Regions from separate parts of the Guptibacillus hwajinpoensis genome, predicted to be linked through region 1. Evidence: a T-box and tRNA genes for the amino acid it is inferred to sense, from the RefSeq annotation. Region 1 holds a T-box; the other holds one or more tRNA genes.
What was found. The T-box of region 1 lies ahead of tyrS (tyrosine--tRNA ligase). A T-box ahead of a tRNA ligase gene usually reads a tRNA of that ligase, here a tRNA-Tyr.
Positions count from the first base shown of each region.

Region 2: it encodes a tRNA-Tyr, which carries the amino acid that the T-box ahead of tyrS (tyrosine--tRNA ligase) is inferred to sense. The anticodon was not compared.

Region 1 is NZ_CP156674.1:3,365,189-3,372,545, forward strand. Features, by position in the region: gene acsA (acetate--CoA ligase) at 1-1,101, shown strand, start outside; gene ABFG93_RS17340 (transglycosylase domain-containing protein) at 1,141-4,341, opposite strand; T-box leader at 4,479-4,705, shown strand; gene tyrS (tyrosine--tRNA ligase) at 4,800-6,065, shown strand; gene rpsD (30S ribosomal protein S4) at 6,162-6,764, opposite strand; gene megL (methionine gamma-lyase) at 7,133-7,357, shown strand, end outside.
Region 2 is NZ_CP156674.1:1,733,429-1,740,785, reverse strand. Features, by position in the region: rRNA gene ABFG93_RS09020 (23S ribosomal RNA) at 1-1,283, shown strand, start outside; rRNA gene rrf (5S ribosomal RNA) at 1,670-1,786, shown strand; tRNA gene ABFG93_RS09010 (tRNA-Asn) at 1,796-1,870, shown strand; tRNA gene ABFG93_RS09005 (tRNA-Ser) at 1,872-1,963, shown strand; tRNA gene ABFG93_RS09000 (tRNA-Glu) at 1,984-2,058, shown strand; tRNA gene ABFG93_RS08995 (tRNA-Val) at 2,088-2,163, shown strand; tRNA gene ABFG93_RS08990 (tRNA-Asp) at 2,172-2,247, shown strand; tRNA gene ABFG93_RS08985 (tRNA-Met) at 2,409-2,485, shown strand; tRNA gene ABFG93_RS08980 (tRNA-Phe) at 2,542-2,617, shown strand; tRNA gene ABFG93_RS08975 (tRNA-Thr) at 2,622-2,697, shown strand; tRNA gene ABFG93_RS08970 (tRNA-Tyr) at 2,768-2,852, shown strand; tRNA gene ABFG93_RS08965 (tRNA-Trp) at 2,860-2,933, shown strand; tRNA gene ABFG93_RS08960 (tRNA-His) at 2,958-3,033, shown strand; tRNA gene ABFG93_RS08955 (tRNA-Gln) at 3,038-3,112, shown strand; tRNA gene ABFG93_RS08950 (tRNA-Gly) at 3,120-3,194, shown strand; tRNA gene ABFG93_RS08945 (tRNA-Cys) at 3,203-3,277, shown strand; tRNA gene ABFG93_RS08940 (tRNA-Leu) at 3,304-3,393, shown strand; tRNA gene ABFG93_RS08935 (tRNA-Leu) at 3,428-3,512, shown strand; gene ABFG93_RS08930 (DsbA family oxidoreductase) at 3,797-3,931, shown strand; gene yvfG (protein YvfG) at 4,029-4,250, opposite strand; gene ABFG93_RS08920 (B3/B4 domain-containing protein) at 4,508-5,188, opposite strand; gene ABFG93_RS08915 (ABC-ATPase domain-containing protein) at 5,270-6,970, shown strand; gene queG (tRNA epoxyqueuosine(34) reductase QueG) at 7,005-7,357, shown strand, end outside.

The sequences.
Region 1 (7,357 bases):
GACGGGATGATTCTCCACTATACATCAGGCTCAACAGGAAAGCCTAAAGGTGTTCTACATGTGCATAATGCCATGATTCAGCACTATCAAACCGCAAAATGGGTACTGGATCTTAAGGAAAATGATGTGTACTGGTGTACCGCTGATCCTGGTTGGGTTACGGGGACATCATACGGTATATTTGCTCCGTGGCTTGCAGGAACGTCCAATGTTATCCGTGGCGGACGTTTTAGCCCTGATGATTGGTATGGAACGATTGAAAAGTACGAAGTAACAGTCTGGTATAGTGCCCCAACAGCATTTCGAATGCTCATGGGGGCAGGAGATGAGATCGTAAAGAAATATGATCTTTCGTCCTTACGACATGTGTTAAGCGTTGGAGAGCCGCTTAATCCTGAAGTTATTAAATGGGGGAACAAAGTTCTTGAACTTCGTATTCACGATAACTGGTGGATGACGGAAACGGGTGCTCAGCTAATTAGTAATTATCCGTCTATGGAAATCAAGCCAGGTTCAATGGGAAAACCTATTCCAGGCGTGCATGCTGCAATAGTGGATGATCAAGGGAATGAGCTTCCAGCTAATCGAATGGGTAACCTGGCAATTAAAAAGGGATGGCCATCGATGATGCGTGCTATCTGGAATCGTCCAGAGAAATATGAAAGCTATTTCCTAAAAAGTGACTGGTACGTTTCAGGAGACTCAGCGTACAAAGACGAAGATGGGTACTTCTGGTTCCAGGGACGCGTTGATGATGTCATTATGACGTCAGGAGAGAGAGTCGGTCCATTTGAGGTGGAAAGTAAGCTTGTGGAGCATGAAGCAGTTGCTGAAGCGGGTGTTATTGGCAAGCCTGATCCAGTCCGAGGAGAAATTATTAAAGCCTTTATCGCGCTTCGTGATGGTCATGAACCGTCGGACGAATTAATGGAGGAAATTCGTAATTTCGTTAAAAAGGGACTCGCAGCACATGCGGCCCCTCGAGAAATCGAATTTAGAGATAAGCTTCCGAAAACAAGAAGTGGTAAGATCATGCGTCGAGTTCTAAAAGCCTGGGAGCTTGATCTCCCAACTGGTGATTTGTCTACGATGGAAGATTAATCAAAAAACAGCCTGCAGCATATGCTGCAGGCTGTTTTATTATTGAGCGCTGTTTGAGTCACCACTATTTTCATTATCGGGGCTACCATCGGTATCATCGGTAATACCGGTAATACCGGTATTACCACCGTTACCAGTGCTATTATTTTCACCGCCGGTATTCTCGCCGTTACCGTTGTTACTACTTTCAGTATCACCCGTATTACCTGTGGTATTGCCTTCGTTGCTGTTTTCACTATTGCTATCATCGGAGCTAGCGTCATTTTCCGTCGTATCCTCTGACATATTTGAATCATTGTTAGATGAATCGTCTCCGTTTTGCTGATCCCCGGACGCTTCATCATTCTCTTCTTCCGGCTTTGGATCAGGTTTCTTTTCAGGTTCTTTCGGCTCTGGCTTATTAGACCAATCACCAGTTGTTACTTTAGCTGATGGCCCTGATTCGTTCCCTGCTACGTCAACTGCTGTCACGTAGTAAGCGTAGGCGCCTGAAGGAATATTGAATGAGCTTCCGTCTGAAGATTTGATGCTGCCAAGCTTTGTAAAGGAATTGCTTTTATTTGCAGCACGGTAGATGCGATACCCAACAATATCACTTTCTCCTGAAGCACCCCAGTTCAATGTTGATCCATTAATTGAAACGCCACCAACTGTTCCAGGTTTCTTGCCATTTTCTTTTGCAGTTGTCCCTTCTGAAACGATATTTAGATTACTAAATTCAGAGGGTAAGAGCCGAGCAAGATCAACTCCTGAGAAGTAATCTTCCTTAATCATGACGCCGCTTGATACAAACTCTTGTGGAGTAGATGCAAGAGCTTCGAAGGTATTACCATTGATTACAACATAACGTCCTTCAGTAAGGCTGTCATCGACCTCAGTTGGCACATATTTCGCATTGAAGAGATCCGTTTGGACAAGACCGGCTTTTTGACATAGATCAGAAGCTAGCTTGCCTGAAATGCCACAGAAGGATCTGCGCACAATCCCAGTCGGCATCTTGAAGGATTCTTCAGGGTCCATTACTTCTGGTTTCGCATCATAAGCAGCATTAGCGAATAGAGCCCAGAGGTTTTTGTTTCGTTTGGAGTACAGGTTTGAATCCATACTCATCTGCTGGTCATAGCCAGTCCAAACACCAAGTGAGACATTCGGATTTGTTGCGACAAACCATGCATCTACGTAATCCTGTCCTGTCCCAGTTTTACCGGCCCAATCAGAAGCGAACTTCAACTTATTTGGAATATCTTGAGCGGTACCCTGACTAATGACATCACGCATCATATCAATCGTAAGATACGCGGTTTGTGGACTAAATACCTCCACAGGCTCTGGTTTATGTTCGAAAATCGTATTTCCGTCACGATCAACGATTTTATCAATCATATAAGCGTCAACGAATTGGCCACCGTTCGCAAATGTACCAAATGCGTTCGTGTTTTCTTCTACGCTTACTCCGCGTTCAAGTGATCCGATAGAAGTGGTAGCGTTGACGCGATCTGCCTGGGTTAACGTACTGAAGCCCATTTTCATCAAATATTCTGTTGCCTTGTATGGGTCCATCTTAAAGTATATTCTCGCTGCTGGAACGTTATATGATTTCTCTAATGCAGTTCGAGCTGTTACAAGCCCATGATAATTTTCCCCATAGTTTTTAGGGAGCCATTCAAAATTATCTGATGGTAGATCAGGTATAATATACCCCGGCTGTACCTTACCTTCTTCCATTGCTGGTGCATAGTCAAGTAATGGCTTCATTGTAGAACCATTAGAGCGGTAAGCGTCTGTGGCATGATTTAATTGCTCCACATCGAAGTCTCTGCCACCAATGAAAGATAGAATTTCCCCTGATTTATTCTCAATCAGAATACTTCCGACCTGCATTGGAAACTCTTTACTAATGAGTTCACCTGTTTCAGGATCCTGCACAGATGCTGGTTTTGGTCCTTCAAAATAATTTGGATTATCCAGAACTTCATCTCGTGCTTGATTCATAGCGTCATACATATCTTTATTGATTGTAGTGTGGATTTTGTACCCATTTTTACGAAGTTCTATTTCAGCATTATTCATGAATTCAACAAAAACTTCGGAATCTTCCTGTACTTTTTCCCATTTAAGACCCATGCTCTTGGCGATTTCAGTAGTAGAATTGGCTGAAATGTTAGCATTGTAACTAATTTGATTATAATAATCGATACTCTTTGCAAGCTCATCGCCGTTATATCCTTCTTCATTAGCAATTTGCTTAGCAAGAACTCTCTTTGCCCTATCCTCAATTTCAAAAGTCAAATAAGGATATTTCTCAACAGGTGAAGGAGTGGACTTCGCTAGATTCTCTTCAATGTTATAGGCAAGGGCTTCATCATACTCTTCTTTTGTGATTGTTTCTTCCTGATACATTCTGTAAAGAACAAATTCCATTCGGTCGATACCGGCAGAAAGATCTTCCTTAACTCCTCCAGAATTCGTAAATGGAGTGTATGTATAAGGATTTTTGGGTATACCAGCAATAAAAGCAGCTTGTGGTAGGTTTAAGTCATTGGCATTCACACCGAAGATCCCCTGTGACGCAGCCTGAACACCTGCAATGTTATTACCAGAAGCATTTCGTCCATAAGGAACGATGTTAAGATAGGCTTCTAGAATTTCATCTTTCTCGAAGAAATTTTCGAGGCGAAGAGCGAGTAGCATTTCTTTAGCTTTTCGTTCAAAAGAAACTTCTCTCGTTAGAATCTGGTTCTTGACGAGTTGCTGCGTTAATGTACTTCCGCCGCTTCGATCTTCAGAATTAGTAACTTCTTGAAGGACTGCTCGTCCGATTGCTTTTGGAACAATTCCTTCATGATCATAAAAATATTCATCCTCAGTAGAAATGACTGCTTTTTGCAGAAGGAGAGAAACGTCTTTTAAATCAACTTCCTTACGTTCGATATCTGAACGAAAGTTTCCAAGAAGAACGTCGCCAGCAAAATAAACTTCACTGGTTTCTTCATAGTTATAAACGTCTCTCTTCATCTCATCGTAAGAGCGAATCGGTTCATCTTTCACAAGAGATGCGAAATACCCCGCACCAACACCACCGGCGAAAAAACTTCCCATGAGACCAAGCACAAGAAAAATTAAGAAAAGATTCCAGATGACTTTGTAAGCAATTCTTGAACCGGATAAAATGTTGTATTCTTGCAATCTATCAATGAACGCGTTCCACTTTTGCCTGATAGAAGAAAAAAGCTCTCGCATCCCTATACCTCCTCAAATTAATCCCATTTATTATAGCATATGTCGTCGATATTTGTATAAACTGTTAAAAGATATCATAGTGTTAAAATTGACACATTTACAGCTTTGTGATATTAATTTAAATAGTGTTTTAAGAGTGATAAGCATTGATTGGACGAAGTAGTGTTTTTCTCCCTTTTTCAGAGAGCTGGTGGTAGGTGTGAATCAGCATAAAGGAAAATGCGAATTACTTCCATGAGCATCTAATGGGAAGGACTTTTGTGTCTGTGTAGCATTAGACGGGATCAGTCCGTTATACTGACTAAGTGGGAGAAATGTAACTTTCTTCAACAAGGGTGGTACCGCGATCAAACTCGTCCCTTTACCAGGGGCGGGTTTTTTATATGCTTTTTTCTAGGTCACCTCCGAGAATTTTAATAATTCACAAACCAATACTAATGACAAAGGGAGTCGAAAAAATGCACATTTTAGATGAATTAGAAGCAAGAGGTATTCTCAATCAAGTGACTGATCGAGAGGGACTTGAAAAAGAACTTACAGAGAACCGAATTGCTCTTTATTCGGGGTTTGATCCAACAGCAGATAGTCTCCATATTGGTCATCTCCTGCCGGTACTAGCACTTCGCAGGTTCCAGTTAGCAGGACATACGCCAATTGCGCTCGTTGGGGGTGCTACTGGTTTAATTGGAGATCCAAGCGGGAGGTCTAATGAACGTACATTGAACTCAGAAGATATCGTTAAAGAGTGGACAAACAAGTTACAGGGGCAGCTCGCTCGCTTTTTGGATTTTGAAATGGGTGAGAATTCTGCGAAAGCCGTTAACAACTACGACTGGATTGGTGAATTAAATGTCATTCCATTTTTACGTGATGTGGGTAAAAATTTTGGATTAAACTATATGCTTGCAAAGGACTCCGTCACTTCACGTATTGAAGCGGGAATTTCATTTACTGAATTTACGTATATGATTCTTCAATCTTATGATTTTCTACAACTTTACCGTAAAGAAAATTGCCGCCTTCAAATAGGAGGAAGCGATCAATGGGGGAATATTACAGCAGGCCTTGAATTAATTCGTAAAGAAGAAGGAAGCGAAGAATCAACAAAGGCTTATGGTGCAACATTCCCTCTTGTGACGAAGAGTGATGGATCGAAGTTTGGTAAATCTGAGGGTGGTGCGATTTGGCTAGATGCTGATAAAACATCGCCATACGAGTTCTATCAGTTCTGGATCAATTCAGATGACCGTGATGTGGTGAAGTTTCTTAACTACTTCACTTTCTTAAGTCTTGAAGAAATCAAAGAGATTGAATCCAAGCACGTGGAGGCTCCCGAAAAGAGAGAAGCGCATCGCACACTTGCAGAAGAAGTGACGAAACTTGTGCATGGGGATGATAAGCTTCAACAGGCTATTAACATTTCAGAGGCCCTGTTTAGTGGTGACATTAAGCAATTGACGGCGGAAGAAATTAGAGTTGGCTTTAAGGATGTACCTTCCTACCATGTAGAAGATCGTGAAAAGGGACTAATTGATCTTCTCGTAGAAGCAGGAATTTCACCTTCTAAGCGTCAGGCAAGAGAAGATATTAAAAATGGAGCGGTTTATATCAATGGCGAACGTTTTCAGGAATTGGAAAAAGTCATTTCTGAATCCGATCAGATTGAAAATCAATATGTAATCATTAGAAGAGGTAAGAAGAAATATTTCCTTCTTACTTATTAATAGAAAGGGAGCAGGCTCTTCTGAATTCAAGGGAGCCTGTTTTTTTTGACACAAAATAAAAACCCCGGAATAAATTCCGGGGTTTTGTGAAACAGCTTAACGAGAGTAGTACTCAACGATAAGAGCTTCAGTGATTTCTGCAGGAAGTTCAGAACGCTCAGGAAGGCGAGAGAACGTACCTTCAAGCTTATCTGCATCGAAAGTAAGGTATTCTGGAACGAAGTTGTTTACTTCGATTGCTTCTTTAATGATATCAAGATTGTTTGACTTCTCACGTACGCTTAGTACTTGACCAGTAGCTACGCGGTATGAAGGAATGTCAACACGCTTGCCATCAACTGTGATGTGACCGTGGTTAACTAGCTGACGAGCCTGACGGCGAGTACGAGCTAGACCCAGACGGTAAACAAGGTTGTCAAGACGAGATTCAAGAAGAACCATAAAGTTCTCACCATGAACACCTTTCATTTTACCAGCATCATCGAATAGACGACGGAATTGACGCTCAGTCATGCCGTACATGTGACGAAGCTTTTGCTTCTCTTGAAGCTGAAGTCCATATTCAGAAAGCTTTCTACGCTGGTTAGGTCCATGTTGACCTGGAGCGTAAGGACGCTTTTCCAATTCTTTACCTGTTCCACTTAGAGAAATACCAAGACGACGAGAAATTTTCCAACTTGGTCCTGTATAACGAGCCATAATTAGCTCCTCCTTTATACCATTTTTATTGGTATAAAATAAAAACAGTGTCGTGATTCCGGTTTGCGCACATTGTGTTTTCACACGCCTTCACCTCGACAGCCGGAGGTTACGCGGCGTACCTATTTAAAGGAACACAATGAAATCGCAGCCCGTCACGCTGCTGCCCATTCTTATTTTACACAAATGCAATTGTACCTCTTTCAGAGAATCGTGTCAACTTTTGCTTTTGAATAAGCGGATCAAACGGTTTTTAAATCTCTCAACCTTTTAATTGGTGAAAAATAATAACCTCTTCACCTTATAATAGAAAGCGCTTACAATGAGAGTGGATAAAGAAAGTGACTTGAGATGGAGGGGGCTTTAAGTTGAATAAGGAACATCGATTTGAAACGAAAGCGATTCATGAAGGTTATGAAGCTAAAGCGCACTGCAACAGTCTTGCATCACCTATTTACCAGACGTCAACGTTTACATTTGAAACAGCTGAGGCTGGGGAAAAAAGATTTTCAGGTGAGGAACCTGGCTATATTTATTCAAGACTTGGAAATCCTACCGTTCGCATGCTCGAAGAACGAATCGCTTCGCTTGAA
Region 2 (7,357 bases), 1.6 Mb from region 1:
GCAAACCGACACAGGTAGGCGAGGAGAGAATCCTAAGACGATCGGGAGAACTCTCGTTAAGGAACTCGGCAAAATGACCCCGTAACTTCGGGAGAAGGGGTGCTTCCTCGGGTGAATAGCCCAGGGGAGCCGCAGTGAAAAGATCCAAGCGACTGTTTAGCAAAAACACAGGTCTCTGCAAAGCCGTAAGGCGAAGTATAGGGGCTGACACCTGCCCGGTGCTGGAAGGTTAAGAGGAGGGGTTATCCCTTACGGGAGAAGCTCTGAATCGAAGCCCCAGTAAACGGCGGCCGTAACTATAACGGTCCTAAGGTAGCGAAATTCCTTGTCGGGTAAGTTCCGACCCGCACGAAAGGTGCAACGACTTGGATACTGTCTCAACGAGAGACCCGGTGAAATTATAGTACCTGTGAAGATGCAGGTTACCCGCGACAGGACGGAAAGACCCCATGGAGCTTTACTGTAGCCTGATATTGGATTTTGGTACAGCTTGTACAGGATAGGTAGGAGCCATAGAAGTCGGACCGCCAGGTTCGATGGAGGCGTCGGTGGGATACTACCCTGGCTGTACTGACATTCTAACCCAGCACCGTGATCCGGTGCGGAGACAGTGTCAGGTGGGCAGTTTGACTGGGGCGGTCGCCTCCTAAAGTGTAACGGAGGCGCCCAAAGGTTCCCTCAGAATGGTTGGAAATCATTCGCAGAGTGTAAAGGCACAAGGGAGCTTGACTGCGAGACCTACAAGTCGAGCAGGGACGAAAGTCGGGCTTAGTGATCCGGTGGTTCCGCATGGAAGGGCCATCGCTCAACGGATAAAAGCTACCCTGGGGATAACAGGCTTATCTCCCCCAAGAGTCCACATCGACGGGGAGGTTTGGCACCTCGATGTCGGCTCATCGCATCCTGGGGCTGAAGTAGGTCCCAAGGGTTGGGCTGTTCGCCCATTAAAGCGGTACGCGAGCTGGGTTCAGAACGTCGTGAGACAGTTCGGTCCCTATCCGTCGCGGGCGCAGGAAATTTGAGAGGAGCTGTCCTTAGTACGAGAGGACCGGGATGGACACACCGCTGGTGTACCAGTTGTTCCGCCAGGAGCATAGCTGGGTAGCTACGTGTGGAAGGGATAAGTGCTGAAAGCATCTAAGCATGAAGCCCCCCTCGAGATGAGATTTCCCACAGCATGAAGCTGGTAAGATCCCTTAGAGATGATGAGGTAGATAGGTTCGGGGTGGAAGCGTGGCAACACGTGGAGCTGACGAATACTAATCGATCGAGGGCTTAACCTAAAAACGAAAAGCGAAGTAAGCCGTTTACATCCGATAAGCGTTGGAAGCTTTTGAGTCAGACGCGCTTTATGCGTCGTCAGGCGAAAAAGGTGAAACCATCGAGGATTTGGCTTACGTAGCTGGACAACGAAAAGCGAAGCAGGCTTGGTCACATTCGTAGACCATTGGAGATCTTGAACGTAAGGCGTTTTTCGCCTGAAGTGAAAGAGCGAAATGGGCAAAAATGTAGCCTGCGGAACTGGACAGCGCAGAAAAGATTATTGGAAAACGTTGTACGTGCTATCTAGTTTTCAGGGAATAAAAAATTCTCTTGATAACAAAGGCTAAATATAGTATGATATATTTTGTCTCTGGCTAATCACTACATAGTGGAAGTCAGTCATAAGTCTGGTAATGATGGCGAAGAGGTCACACCCGTTCCCATGCCGAACACGGAAGTTAAGCTCTTCAGCGCCGATGGTAGTTGGGGGATCTCCCCCTGCAAGAGTAGGACGTTGCCAGGCTAAAATTATTCCACAGTAGCTCAGTGGTAGAGCTATCGGCTGTTAACCGATCGGTCGTAGGTTCGAATCCTACCTGTGGAGCCATGGAGAGCTGTCCGAGTGGCCGAAGGAGCACGATTGGAAATCGTGTAGGCGGTCAAAGCCGTCTCGAGGGTTCGAATCCCTCGCTCTCCGCCACCACCCTACATAATAGAACTGGCCCGTTGGTCAAGCGGTTAAGACACCGCCCTTTCACGGCGGTATCACGGGTTCGAATCCCGTACGGGTCACCAATTTTATTCACATATAATATTTACTCTGTGGAGGATTAGCTCAGCTGGGAGAGCATCTGCCTTACAAGCAGAGGGTCGGCGGTTCGAGCCCGTCATCCTCCACCATTTTCTAAGGTCCCGTGGTGTAGCGGTTAACATGCCTGCCTGTCACGCAGGAGATCGCGGGTTCGATTCCCGTCGGGACCGCCATTTTCATTTTCATAAATTGTCGCGGGGTGGAGCAACGAGCGATACATCAATGAAACAACATCGAGTTGTTTCGTCGGATACACATCGTAGCATAACCTTGTAGAGTAAGAAACAGTACACTGCATATTGAAGCAGGTACAGCATGAAATCATTCATATTGTCGCGGGGTGGAGCAGTTCGGTAGCTCGTTGGGCTCATAACCCAAAGGTCGCAGGTTCAAATCCTGCCCCCGCAACCAATAAAATTCATTTACATCGAATAATTTTCTATGATGAATTTATTAATCATAAACATGGCTCTGTAGCTCAGTCGGTAGAGCAGAGGACTGAAAATCCTCGTGTCGGCGGTTCGATTCCGTCCGGAGCCACCATGTTGCCGGTCTAGCTCAATTGGTAGAGCAACTGACTTGTAATCAGTAGGTTGGGGGTTCAAGTCCTCTGGCCGGCACCATTTTTTCGGAAAGGGATCAATTTCCATTGCGCTATCATACGATGTGTATTACAATGGTAATTGTCAATTTGGAGGGGTAGCGAAGTGGCTAAACGCGGCGGACTGTAAATCCGCTCCCTCAGGGTTCGGCGGTTCGAATCCGTCCCCCTCCACCATTTTGATAGGGGTATAGTTTAAAGGTAGAACAGAGGTCTCCAAAACCTCCGGTGTGGGTTCGAGTCCTACTACCCCTGCCAATTTAACTAAAATCAGATTTTGTGGCGGTTGTGGCGAAGTGGTTAACGCACCGGATTGTGATTCCGGCATTCGTGGGTTCAATTCCCATCAGCCGCCCCATTTTTGGGCTATAGCCAAGCGGTAAGGCAACGGATTTTGATTCCGTCATGCGCTGGTTCGAATCCAGCTAGCCCAGCCATTTTGTTGCGGAAGTAGTTCAGTGGTAGAACATCACCTTGCCAAGGTGGGGGTCGCGGGTTCGAATCCCGTCTTCCGCTCCATATTTTAAGGCGGCATAGCCAAGTGGTAAGGCACGGGTCTGCAAAACCCTTACGCCCCGGTTCAAATCCGGGTGCCGCCTCCAAATATAATATTTTTTTTAAAAGTCCTGCCGGAGTGGCGGAATTGGCAGACGCACAGGACTTAAAATCCTGCGGAGGGTGTACCTCCGTGCCGGTTCGAGCCCGGCCTCCGGCACCACTAATTTTTCTGCCTGAATTGAATATGGTACTTTGCCGGTGTGGCGGAATTGGCAGACGCGCACGACTCAAAATCGTGTTCCGAGAGGAGTGTCGGTTCGAACCCGACCACCGGTACCATTACATACATCATATCAAGACTTCAACGTTCTCGTTGAGGTCTTTTTTTATTTGTTTTGCTTTCCACTTACATTTTCTCTTTAATAGACTTCTCCAATCAGACATAATGAATGAGATGTCGGAACGACTTTTCTATGCCTTTTTCACAGAATCGAGAAACATAGGTGATTATGAAACACTTGCAGCACTTGGTGAAGAGCTTGGTCTTGAGTCTTGAGGCTCTAGATATCAAACGAATGCTAAGTACAGAAGAGTTTAAAAAAGAAGTACGTTAGGATGAATCGATGGGTAGTCAACTTGGCATTCAAGGCGTTCCATTCTTTGTATTTGATGAAAAGTACGCGGTATCAGGTGCACAACCCTCGGAAGTGTTTGAACAGGCACTAGTAAAGGCATGGGGGAGAAAGCAAGAACCTTGATGTTGTTGGTGGAGATGCAGAAGCATGCTCGGCTGATTCCTGCGATATCGATGTAAAATAACGAGAAATGCTCTCTTTTTACAAGAGAGCATTCTTCTTAAGCGTCTGTATTTTCTTGTTTGATTGCTTTATAGGCAGCATCTAAATTTCGTATGCGGCGAACAATCTCAGAGTTCTTATTTAAGTTGTCATATATCATCGAAGAGACAACAGATCGGTAATAGCTGTTCATGGCTTCAAGTTTGGAGAAAACGTCTCTATTCTTCTGTATGTACTGACGAAAGTTCTCTTCAAAAAATGGTGTAGAGAATGGTTCCATAAGTATACTCCTTTCTACTTGTCTCCTTGATTATAGAGTGGGGTTTGTGGAAAGGTCAATCATGGAATCAATTTATTGATCAGTATGATATTAATAAAATGTAAGCAAGTTATGAAGAATTTATAAATATCTATTGTTTGTTAAGAGGATTATGTGTTATTCTATCTACATCAGCGAGGGATGTAGAAATTCCTCGAATTATCACCATTTACCCAACGCAGTGTTTCGTTATGATTAACGAAGCGTTGCGTTTTTTATTATGCATTTATTTTTGTGGAAACATCGTAGTTGTATTGACCTCCATGAATCTGATTGAACATTTCTGCAGAAGACTTGATTAGTTTCTGAGCTTCGTTGACTGGGAGAGAAGGTTGAATATAGAAAATCTGAATAGCATTTTTTGTCGTTTCAGTTACAGCCGTTCGTTTCGAATCGACAATCGGACTGCCGAACGGACCTCGAGCATCCGCGGAAAGTAGCTTGTTGGTAAATATCATATTGCGCCCGTTCAATCCCTCATAGGAAGTTGATTCATTACCTACTTTAATGGTAATACTGCCTTCTATCTCATCCAGATCATATATACCGATTGGAATTTTATACTGAAGAGATAGAAGGTTGTTAATATCAGCAGCAGAATGGATGGGAGGCAACACTTCACCTTTTTTTAATCGACGTAATAAAGCCTCTGATGATGGGCGGTAGTGAGCAGGATCAGTTCCGAACTTCTTAAAGACGGAACGCCATTCTGTGACCGCTGGATAAACGCTTAAGTTTACTTCTTCAAGGTCCATCATCATCGTTTCCTGATAAAATTGAAACCGGCCGCGAACCATTTGCGGTGAATTTTCAACCACGATATTATGATAAGTAGCATATCCAATTTTGAATTCCGGAATCTCAGTTGTGATGGATGGAGAGAGGATTACTTTTGTCATTTCTTTTTCCTCCAAACGGTTCATTTTCCGTCCATTTTATCACATTCACCATACTGAAGCTTAAAAGGAGGCTCGCCTCAGATGAAGAAACTGAAAGAGCTACTGCAGAAAATTGATGGTAAAGGTTACAAAGCATATAAAGATATTAGGGGAAGTTATCGTTTCCCGAAGTTCACGCTGTCTATTGATTACGTTCAAGGTGACCCTTTCGCAAGCCCTTCAAGACTTAGAGTGGTTATACCACGTCTGCAAACAATTGTAGATGAAGAATGGTTCCACACAGCAGTGAGAAGAATTCGAACGGAAGATGAGATAGCGAGAAAAGTGGATGACGCTATTCATGGACACAGTGGACGTTCTAAGGGCACTGGAAAGAGTGGCCTCATCCACATCGATGTACCGGGCCAAAAAGTGATTGAGCGATCAGCTGTGACGATTTCAGAGGAGACCATTACCGTTTGTTTGTCACTTGGTTTACCTGCACAGGGAAGGCGAGTCCTCGGGAAGCAAGCTGAACAAATGTTGCTTCACCAATTGCCTGAGATATTAGATAAGTCCTTATTTTCATTAAAAGCACAAACCGTAACGAAAGCACTACACCTGGCTGATCAACAGCAGGCAATCCGGGAGTACCTGGTTGAGAACGGATACGTAGCTTTTGTGGCAAACGATGCAATACTTCCGCGTGAGAGTGGCATTAGCGATCGGCCTCTAACGAGTAAGGTGATCCCATTTCAGTCGCCAGCCTCGATGGAAATAGCTTTACCGATTCCCCATCGTGATGAACCTTTAGAAGGCATGGCGATAAAGGAAGGGATTACGTTGATTGTTGGCGGAGGCTATCATGGTAAAAGTACCCTTTTGCATGCGATGGAACACGGCGTGTATAATCATATCGCGGGAGATGGCCGAGAGTTTGTTGTAGCGAATGAGCGTGCTATGAAAATTCGTTCTGAAGATGGTAGAAAAGTAACAGGGGTAGATATTTCCCCCTTTATACAAAACCTCCCCTATGGCAAGGATACTCGTTCATTTACTTCAGAAAATGCAAGTGGAAGTACTTCCCAGGCTGCAAATATCATTGAAGCAATTGAAGCAGGGGCTGAGACGCTGCTTATTGATGAAGATACAAGTGCTACAAATTTTATGATTCGTGATTATCGTATGCAACAACTTGTCGCAAAGGAGAAGGAGCCGATTACCCCATTCATTGATCGGGTGAGACAGCTTTATACAGAACACAATACTTCCACAGTTCTTGTAATGGGTGGATCTGGCGATTATTTTGAAGTAGCTGATAACGTCATCCTTATGGAAAATTACCTTCCTTATAATGTTACGGAAGAAGCAAAGCGCATATCAGAACAACCTGCTCGAACAAGAAAGCGAGAAGGCGGAGAACGCTTTGGTGAATTGAGAAGAAGAATTCCTGAAAGAAGAAGCTTGAACAGCCAAAAAGGGAAAAGGTCCAAGGTTTCAGCGAAAGGAAAGCATCACATCCTCTATGGCCAGACAGATATTTCGCTACTTCAGGTAGAACAGCTGGTAGATGCTAGCCAGACGAGGCTTGCAACAGATGTGCTTTATTATCTAGAAAGCAAAAACAAGCTTGGTGAGCAAACGATTCCTGAGCTTCTGGATATCATTGAAAGAAAAATGAATGAAGAAGGTATTGGCTCATTTTCTGTTTTTCCAAACCAGCATCCAGGAGATGTAGCGCGTATTAGAAGAACTGAGATGGCAGCTGTACTCAATAGACTTAGGACTTTGAAAATAAGATAATATTTTAAAGAAATTGAAGAAGGGAGGGAGCAGGATGACAAGTGCACAATTGAAAAAAGACATTGTTGCATACAGTAAAAGCATTGGCATTGATAAAATAGGATTTGCGGCTGCAGATCCATTCAAAACATTGAAAGAGCGACTGAAGCGACAGCAGGAATTGGGCTATCAATCAGGATTTGAAGAGTCTGATATTGAAAAGCGGACTGAGCCTGAGCTTTTGCTTAGTGGTGCGGCAACAATATTATCAGTTGCGATCGCATACCCTTCTAAGATGAAGGATAGTCCGAGAAGCAAGCGTGGCGAACGCAGAGGTCTTTTCTGCAGGGCCTCCTGGGGTGTCGATTATCATCATGTGCTTAGAGAGAAACTCTCCCTTCTTGATGC